3 regions of the Vibrio sp. B1FLJ16 genome follow, and region 1 is predicted to be linked to each of the others. Evidence: riboswitches for the same ligand, from Rfam matches in the RefSeq annotation. Region 1 holds a riboswitch; each other region holds the start of a gene.
What was found. A riboswitch is a leader RNA that binds a small molecule or an ion and turns the genes downstream of it on or off. The one in region 1 is predicted to bind thiamine pyrophosphate.

Region 1 (3,127 bases):
TGTTGTTCAGCAGGAATCGATTCCAGCGCCTGCAACAATAATCGCGCAGCATAAGGCAGGTTAAAGAACACATGCGCCAGCAAAATTCCGTTCAGGCCATAGATGGAAAATGGCAGCCTGGCATCAACACTTTGTAACCACTGAGCAATCAGACCGCTGTTCCCGTAAATCGCCAGTAATCCGAAAACACCGACCAGAACGGGCAATACTAAAGTGGAAGCAAACAGTTTGAGTAACAACTGCTTGCCAAAAAATGTACGCCGAGAAAGTGCATGCGCGACAGGAACGGCAAAACCCACACTGAGTAAGGTAGACAGAAAAGCCTGATAAAAGCTGAACTTAGTGACATGCTGATAATAAGGATCATCCCAGATTACCGACACATCTAAAGGCGGTGCCTGTAAAACTAAAGCGCTTAAGGCAGAAATAACAAAGGCCGCGATGACTATCGCGACCCCTATTCCTATTTTTGGTACATTATTCAAAAGAACCGCTCTTAGAAAGTCAGGGCGCTTTGCCACTCACGAATCCAGGTCTTACGCATTTTTGCCACTTCATCAGCGGTAAAGCTCAGTGACTTACCTGGTACGCTCAAGGTTTCAAAACCTTCAGGCAGAGCCACATTGGTAACCGGGTACATCCAGTTACCTGTCGGCATAGCTGACTGGAACTCATCACTCAAAATAAAGTTGAGGAACTCGTCCGCCAGTTTCGGGTTTTTGGTACCTTTAACCTTAGCAGCCACTTCCACTTGCATGTAGTGACCTTCAGAAAAATCAGCTGTAGCAAATTTAGCGTCATTTTCTGCGATCAGGTGATAAGCAGGTGAGGTAGTGTAAGAAAGCACTAAATCAGACTCACCTTTAAGGAACATCGAATACGCCTCTGACCAGCCTTTCGTCACCGTCACGGTTTTAGCTGACAGCTGCTGCCAGGCTTGTGAGGTATTGTCACCATAGATTGACTTCATCCACAGCATCAATCCCTGCCCCGGTGTAGAAGTACGGGGATCCTGATAAATCACTTTCAGATCGCTGCGCTCTTCAACCAGCTCTTTCATGCTTTTAGGCGGGTTAGTCAGTTTGTCTTTGTTATAAACAAATGCAAAATAACCATAGTCATAGGGTACAAACGTTTTGTCACTCCACCCATCTGGCAACACGGTACCGGAAGTATCGACATCATGTTCTGACAGCAAGCCTGTTTTCTTCGCCTCAGCCATTAAGTTGTTATCCAGACCTAACACGATATCTGCTTTGCTGTTATCGCCCTCCATTCGGAGACGGTTTAGAATCGATACGCCATCATCCAGTGCAACGAAATTAACGTCACAACCGCACTTGGCTTCAAAAGCCTGTTCGATTTTAGGACCAGGTCCCCAATCTGCGGCAAACGAATCATACGTATAGATGGTTAAGGTGTTGTCAGCGGCAAACGCTGAAGTCGTTGTGATTGCAGCAAGGGCAATCAGGCTTAGAGTGGGTTTCACGGCTCGCTCTCCATGTCTGGGAATTTGTGAGCGGCACAGGTTTGAGGCGGCTATTTGGGATGACGAATATCCAGACTCAATTCCTACGCCAGCATTATCTGGTTCAGGTAATACGGGTCCCCGCAGCCTAACTAGGTTAAGCCTTTAGGTCTCAGCGCCCACATATTGATAAACACAATACAAAATGGGTTTGCTCCCCGATGAGTTGCGTGGATTGTAACCCCAAATAACCTTGCGATGCTAGCAAGGTCATTGCGATTTATGAGTACTGCTGAAGATAAAAGTCTGTATTAGCAGCAAAACTCGTTCAGCAACGCTGATCATACCCCCAGCGAGGCACCAGACCTTGCTCAATGCCAAGATGATCGAGAATACGTGCAACCATAAAATCGACTAAATCTTCAATGCTCTTTGGCTGGTGATAAAATCCCGGAGCTGCTGGCATGATGGTGACTCCCATCTGTGACAGCTTATGCATGTTTTCCAGATGCAGGGTCGAGAATGGCGTTTCACGCACCACAAGCAGTAACTGACCACGTTCTTTCATGACTACGTCAGCGGCACGCTCGATAAGATTATCCGACATGCCATGCGCAATCGCCGCGACACTGCCTGCCGAGCACGGGCAAACTACCATTTGTTTCGGCGCAGCAGAACCGGAAGCAACAGGAGAAAACCAGTCATCTTTACCGCACACGGTGATATTGTCTGGCTTGCAATTCAGGTGAGCCACCAGAGCTTCTTGCGCCGCTTGCGGACCACTCGGTAGCTTGAGATCATGCTCGGTCGCCATGACAACGCGCGCAGCAGACGATATCAACACGTACACGTGATAGTCCGCAGCAACCAGACACTCCAAAAGCCGAAGACCATAAGGAGCTCCTGACGCACCAGTAAGTGCTAACGTAATGGCTTTTTTTTGCTGCTGTTTTTTGTGGGACATAACTGATTAAGCTTTTTGTTTTAACTGTTCGAGAAGTTTACCGTGAATACCGCCGAAACCACCATTACTCATCACCAGAATTTGGTCTCCGGATTTTGCTCTTTCAACGATTTTTGCGACAAAACGGTCTAAGTTAGCATCAACATAGGCCGGTTGCGGGCACTGGTCAGCGATTTCCTGTACAGACCATTCAATGCTGTCTGGCTGAAATAAGAACACTTCATCTGCACTGTGCAGTGAATCGGCCAGTGTATTCTTATGCACACCACGCTTCATCGTCGCGGAACGAGGTTCCAGTACCGCCAGAATGCGTTTATCACCAACTTTGTTGCGCAGGCCACCTACGGTCAGTTCAATAGCGGTTGGGTGGTGAGCAAAATCGTCATAGACGGTCACACCTTGCTCTTCACCTTTCAGTTCAAGTCGGCGCTTGGTATTAATAAAGCGACCAAGTGCCTGGCAGGCTAACTCAGGCGCCACACCAACATGCCTTGCGGCAGCAACGGCCATCAGCGCATTATCCACGTTATGATCGCCGACTAAATCCCACTCGACGGTCCCCACTTTCTTACCTTGCAGCGACACCTCAAATTTCGAGCCGTCGACAACCAGTTTATGCGCCTGCCAGTCTCCCTCTTCACCTGAAAACTGCTTTTCTGTCCAGCAACCACGTTCAAGCACATCACTCAGCGCCT
Region 2 (3,127 bases), on a different replicon from region 1:
GATAACGCCACCAAAGCCATTACCAATTACCACTGGCATTTCACCTGATGGACACGCATCCGCGCCAAGCTTAACCAAAGCTTGTTGTGCGATAGTCTGACCTAGCTCTTTAGCATCCAGCTGTTCACTGAACTCCCAGCCAGCTAGAGCGCCCGGACCTTCCATTCCTGAAGATTGTTCATTGCCTTTTTGCGCAACGGTGTTACCGGCAACGCGAACATAGTGACGTGTATCGTCAACATGTAAGCCTTCTGAATTGAAAATAGTTACCTGTTGTTCTCTTTGAAGCACACTACCGATAAACTGGCTGATATACTCACTTTCTGCGCGCGCAGCTTGGTCAACTTTCAACAAGAACGCGATTTTAGAATCCAGATTAGCGTCTTGGCTGAGAGGCAAGCGGCTACTGTGCTGAACTGGGTAGCGATTCAAATTAAGCGCACCCGCTGATGCAATTTGCTCACGTTTATCTTTCGCAGCGAGCAATGACGTGACGCGTTTAAGTTCCGCTTCGTCTGTGCTGTTGGTGTAGCCATAAAGCACTTTATGGCCGAAAAAGAGGCGAATCCCGATACCAAAATCGATACCTGAATTCACCTTGTCCACCTCACCAGAAGCGATCTGGACGGTGTTAGTTTGATGATGTTCAACGAATAACTCAGCGAAATCAGCTCCTAAAAATAGAGCATGATCGATCACTGACTTCGCTGTTACAGAATTAAGCATGAAGTCTCCTTGCTCGATGATCGTCTTAGCCTTCCAAATTAACCTGTTCTCGAAATAGTCAAACATTTACCGACTTCCTTAACCTAAGCCCAGGTTAAATAACTCACTGTTAATTCAGTAAAGTTATATTGGCAACGTGTAAAATCTTAACAGTTTTTTAACCTTGTTTTGTGCTAATCCTTGCTAAATGAGACCACGATTAATTATCAAAAATTCCAGTTTCTACGCTTTCGTCAGTGGGTTGCACTGAGGATTTGTGCGTTACAAATCAGGTATAAGCTTACTCTAACACTCGCATCGCATAAATGAACGCACAAGAATAATTACCCTCAAAAAAGCATACCCCTTGAGTAACTGTCCTGCTATCATCCTAGCGAAATAGTCGGGGGGCCACGCAGTACGCGTCGGCTGAGATCGAAATTCGAGACCCGTTGAACCTGATTCAGTTAGCACTGACGTAGGGAACTATGAGCACTTAGCCTTCACCTAATTTCCTAGGTTAGCAATAGCGGGTCCGAAAACCGATCTGTCTACAAGGGTCAAAGTCAGTTCCTATACGTCTTGTAATAGGAGCGACCATGACACAATCACAGCCTTATTCAGACAAGACGCCATCCTCACTAGTTCCCATCGTGTTAACGATCGCAGGATCAGACAGTGGCGGTGGTGCGGGTATTCAGGCAGACATCAAAGCCATGTCTGCGACAGGCAGTTTTGCTTGTTCTGTCATTACCGCCATCACTTCGCAAAATACTCAAGGCGTTTCCGCCATTTTTCCTATCCCACTTGAGCACGTAGAAAGCCAACTCGATGCGGTGTTTACCGACCTTAATATCGTGGCGGTTAAAATCGGCATGCTAGCAGACGCAAATATAATCAAAGTCGTTGCGAACAAAATTAAACAATACCAGCCGAAGCATCTAGTCATTGATCCGGTAATGGTGGCCACCAGCGGAGATTTACTCCTCGAGCACTCCGCGATCGACACATTAAAACACGAGCTCATTCCGCTCGCTGACATCATCACCCCCAATCTCCCTGAAGGTTCCGCATTAACAGGAAAGCCTGTACCTACATCCGAAGATGAAATGAGTGACATGATTGCGGATCTGCGTGCGCTGGGCGCTAAAGCAGTATTACTTAAAGGTGGTCATCTAGAGAAAGACGAAAACAGTAGCGACCTACTGATCATGCAAGACTCTTCAGAGCTCATTAGCGCCAAGCGTTTCCCTACTCAAAATACACATGGCACAGGTTGTACCCTCTCTTCTGCGATTGCTTCTTACCTTGGACAAGGATACGACCTGCCGAAAGCCGTGTATTTGGCTAAACAGTATATCTGTCAAGCGATCGCCCATGCAGATGAACTCGATGTCGGCAAAGGTCACGGCCCGGTTCACCACTTCTTCGCAAGCTCTAATTGCGGGAAAGATAAAGATGTTTGCTAATACGGCCGGAATTCAGCTTGTTAATGTCAGCCTGCGATACAACAACAGCGAGATACCAACGCTGGCGAGGTTAAACATGACGATCCCTTCGGGTCAGTGGACAGTAATATTAGGGCGCAGTGGCTGCGGTAAAACCACTATTTTGCGTTATCTGGCTGGCTTGCTAGATGACCAAGTTGAGTGGCAAGGCGAGCTAACAACAACCGATGGGTTAGCTCTTCACCAACGTATCGCCTACATGGCGCAGCAAGATTTACTGCTGCCATGGCTCAGTGTTTCGGATAACGTCTGTCTGAGTTCTCGCTTTTCTCATCCCAACTCAAATTCAGCAGCTCAGAGTAAGCGCGCTAGTCAATTGTTGAAACAAGTTGGCTTAGCTGACTACGTGTTTGCGAAACCCGATCAGCTTTCCGGAGGTATGCGCCAGCGTGTCGCCCTTGCCCGCACTTTAATGCAAGACAAACCCGTGGTTTTGATGGACGAGCCCTTCTCTGCGCTCGACGCTGTGACCAGACACAAGCTACAGACGTTATCCGCCACTCTGCTCAAAGAAAAAACTGTAGTGCTGATTACTCATGATCCACAAGAAGCGGTTCGTCTTGCCCACCAATTGTATATTCTGCAAGGTACGCCAGCACGGGCTCAATCTCTCATCGTTCCTGACTCTCTACCACCTCGCATACTGAATGGCGAATCTGCCACGTTGCAGCAAGAAATCTTAGAACAGTTGGAAAAAGATTATGAGTGATATGACTCAATACAACTCCATCTCGACACGCACCAATAAGAAAGATCGAGTCACTCATCCTGTGCTGAGATTGATGATCAGTACCGCTGTGATTTTAGGTCTGTGGCAATTGATAGTTGTCGCATTCAATATGCCGAGTTTCATTTTGCCAGCACCTGTTGATGTACTTAATAGACTGCTCTCCCGCTACGACGTATTGCTCGTA
Region 3 (3,127 bases), 370 kb from region 1:
AACTTGTTCAGTGTCCTTTGCATACTCTCTGACTTCCTGAGAAATCTTCATCGAACAGAATTTAGGGCCGCACATCGAACAGAAGTGAGCTACTTTCCCAGATTCTTGTGGTAACGTTTCGTCGTGGAAAGCACGCGCCGTGTCTGGGTCTAGTGAGAGGTTAAATTGATCTTCCCAACGGAATTCAAAACGTGCTTTAGATAGCGCATTATCACGAACCTGCGCACCAGGGTGCCCTTTTGCCAAGTCAGCGGCATGTGCAGCCAGCTTGTAGGTGATCATGCCTGTCTTAACATCCTCCTTGTTGGGCAGCCCTAAGTGTTCTTTAGGTGTGACATAACACAACATTGCACAGCCATACCAACCAATCATCGCTGCACCAATACCGGAGGTAATGTGGTCATAGCCAGGTGCAATATCTGTTGTCAGCGGACCCAGCGTGTAAAATGGTGCTTCATGGCAATGTTCCAGCTGTTGATCCATGTTCTCTTTGATCATGTGCATTGGTATATGACCAGGGCCTTCGATAATGACCTGAACGTCATATTCCCAAGCGATCTTAGTCAGTTCACCAAGAGTACGTAATTCAGCAAACTGTGCTTCGTCATTGGCGTCTGCGACTGAGCCAGGACGTAGTCCATCACCTAATGAAAGTGCAACGTCATACTTAGCACAGATCTCACAGATTTCGCGGAAGTGGGTGTAAAGGAAACTCTCCTGATGATGCGCTAAACACCATTTAGCAATGATGGAGCCGCCACGAGAAACGATACCAGTAACACGCTTTGCCGTCATCGGGACATAACGAAGTAACAAACCTGCGTGAATGGTAAAGTAATCCACGCCTTGCTCTGCCTGCTCGATTAAAGTGTCACGCATTACTTCCCAGTTTAGATTTTCCGCAATACCATTTACTTTTTCTAGCGCCTGATACATTGGCACAGTACCAATTGGCACCGGGCTATTACGTAATATCCACTCACGGGTCTCGTGGATGTTACGTCCTGTAGAGAGATCCATAACGGTATCCCCACCCCAGCGCGTGGCCCAGACAAGTTTCTCTACCTCTTCTTCGATTGAAGATGTTACCGACGAATTACCAATGTTCGCGTTCACTTTTACTAAGAAGTTACGCCCGATAATCATTGGTTCCGATTCTGGGTGGTTGATATTTGATGGGATAATGGCACGACCTTCTGCCACTTCTTTACGGACAAACTCAGCTGTGATGTCTTTTGGTAGGTTAGCGCCGAAGCTTTGGCCCGGATGTTGCTGAGTTAATGCCTCATCGCGATATCTAGCGCGCCCCATATTCTCACGTAAAGCGATGAATTCCATTTCCGGCGTGATAATCCCGTTACGTGCGTAATGAAGTTGAGTGACGCAATGTCCCGCCTTAGCACGTCGAATATGAGGTAGATTACCGTAACGCAGTTCATCCAACGTATCATCTTCCAAGCGCTCTTTTGCGTAAACAGAGCTAACATCTTGAAGAACTTCAGTGTCGTTTCTTTCTTCAATCCAACCTGCTCTGAGCTTTGGTAAGCCGCTGAAAAGATCAATAGAGTAATCAGGGTCAGTGTATACACCAGAGGTGTCATAAACGCGTACTGACTCATTTGATTCGAAAATAGGCGCCTCTTTAGAGCCACCGATGAGGCTATCAGCTAAAGAGATCTCACGCATCGGGACACGAATATCCGGGCGTGAACCTTCGACATAGACTTTATTTGAATTTGGGTACGGCTGTACCGAAAGAGTATCTATAAACTGTTTTGCTTCCAGTCTCGCTTGCTTGCGATTCGACATAGCATTTTTCCTTGCTTGTTATGCTAGATAAAAAGTATTGGGATAAAAATGCTTGGCGGATAGATGCGACAAGAGGAGTCGAAATATAGATAGCAAGATAGAATGCTTCGTCTATAACAACAATCGACGTTTTGATAGGTTAGCCAGAACAGATCTGGTGTAGGTATCTTCTCTTGTTCCCTTCGCAGATACTAATCTGATCAGGTTCAACGGATCCCGAATTAACGGTCTCAGCCTTATGGCACTCCGACAAGTGAAATCAGTATATTAAAACGGATTGATTAAACCAATCCGATCAGATGACATTTTGTCATCTTTTACTAGCTACGTATCATTAACTGGAAGCCAATCCATGCAGCTGAAATACTCAATGTAACATTCAAAAGAATGTTTAAGCCCATTTTGAAAAAGGCACCCTGTTGCATTAATAAAACGTTATCCATAGAGAATGTAGAAAAGGTAGTTAGCGCCCCTAAAAACCCTAACCCAATGATTTGTCGCCAAGGATCTGTAGCTAACATCTCGTTTTCAAAAGCGGCGATTAATAGCCCCATAATAAGAGAACCGACAACGTTAACGGTTAGCGTACCATAAGGGAAACCACGACCTAGAAGATACACGCACAGCTCAGAAACAAGATAACGAGAACACGCACCAAATGCTCCACCCACTGCGATAAAGCCTAAAATATAAAGTTGCCCCATAACTCCCCCCAAACTCTTTATGGCGACATTGTAATCAAAATCGACCTAATATCGTTAATACAAACTTTAAATTCAACGAATTTACCTCCCCCTATCGACAAAACATTCAAAAAGTTACAGGAGTCACTTTTTGGTGATTTATACCAATCACAGTAAATAAGTGATCAGAAATAGCGTAGGAAAAAATGCTTGATAACAAGGCAAAAATTTTTGGTAAGTAGTTATTCTACAATCAAAATTTTTAACGACGTTAACGAGTATTTTAGCAAGCTAGAATGATCAGTTATTTACTACGATTGGTATTACATTCAAATTAAATAAAAAAGGCTTGGTCAACGGCGACCAAGCCTTTTCATTAGATGTTGTGTTGTTTTGTATTTATCACTCCAGTCTGCCCGGAGTTCAGTTACTGCGATTAATTATTTTTTCAAAATGCGCTGCATTAAGTTTTCAATTCTAAGAGAGGCACAGAGTTTACGGTAGTAAATGAGCACCTTCGACATCAAAATGAAAATTTATAGTAAGTAATTTAGCCACCTACCGCGATACGCTTCATATCAGTCATGTATCCACGTAGCTCTTCACCAATGTACTCTACTGGATGGTTACGGATC

Region 2: linked by a shared signal. The riboswitch ahead of thiD (bifunctional hydroxymethylpyrimidine kinase/phosphomethylpyrimidine kinase) and the one ahead of thiB (thiamine ABC transporter substrate binding subunit) in region 1 are both predicted to bind thiamine pyrophosphate.
Region 3: linked by a shared signal. The riboswitch ahead of thiC (phosphomethylpyrimidine synthase ThiC) and the one ahead of thiB (thiamine ABC transporter substrate binding subunit) in region 1 are both predicted to bind thiamine pyrophosphate.

What each region holds. Positions count from the first base shown of each region.
Region 1 covers NZ_HG992749.1:314,621-317,747, reverse strand. Annotated here, with positions in the region: gene thiP (thiamine/thiamine pyrophosphate ABC transporter permease ThiP) at 1-485, opposite strand, end outside; gene thiB (thiamine ABC transporter substrate binding subunit) at 497-1,489, opposite strand; TPP riboswitch at 1,553-1,699, opposite strand; gene KHN79_RS01540 (flavin prenyltransferase UbiX) at 1,797-2,432, opposite strand; gene mpl (UDP-N-acetylmuramate:L-alanyl-gamma-D-glutamyl-meso-diaminopimelate ligase) at 2,439-3,127, opposite strand, start outside.
Region 2 covers NZ_HG992750.1:122,672-125,798, reverse strand. Annotated here, with positions in the region: gene KHN79_RS14675 (TldD/PmbA family protein) at 1-726, opposite strand, end outside; TPP riboswitch at 1,100-1,207, shown strand; gene thiD (bifunctional hydroxymethylpyrimidine kinase/phosphomethylpyrimidine kinase) at 1,305-2,174, shown strand; gene KHN79_RS14665 (ABC transporter ATP-binding protein) at 2,164-2,922, shown strand; gene KHN79_RS14660 (ABC transporter permease) at 2,915-3,127, shown strand, end outside.
Region 3 covers NZ_HG992749.1:3,021,785-3,024,911, forward strand. Annotated here, with positions in the region: gene thiC (phosphomethylpyrimidine synthase ThiC) at 1-1,809, opposite strand, end outside; TPP riboswitch at 1,970-2,068, opposite strand; gene crcB (fluoride efflux transporter CrcB) at 2,130-2,513, opposite strand; gene ilvC (ketol-acid reductoisomerase) at 3,043-3,127, opposite strand, start outside.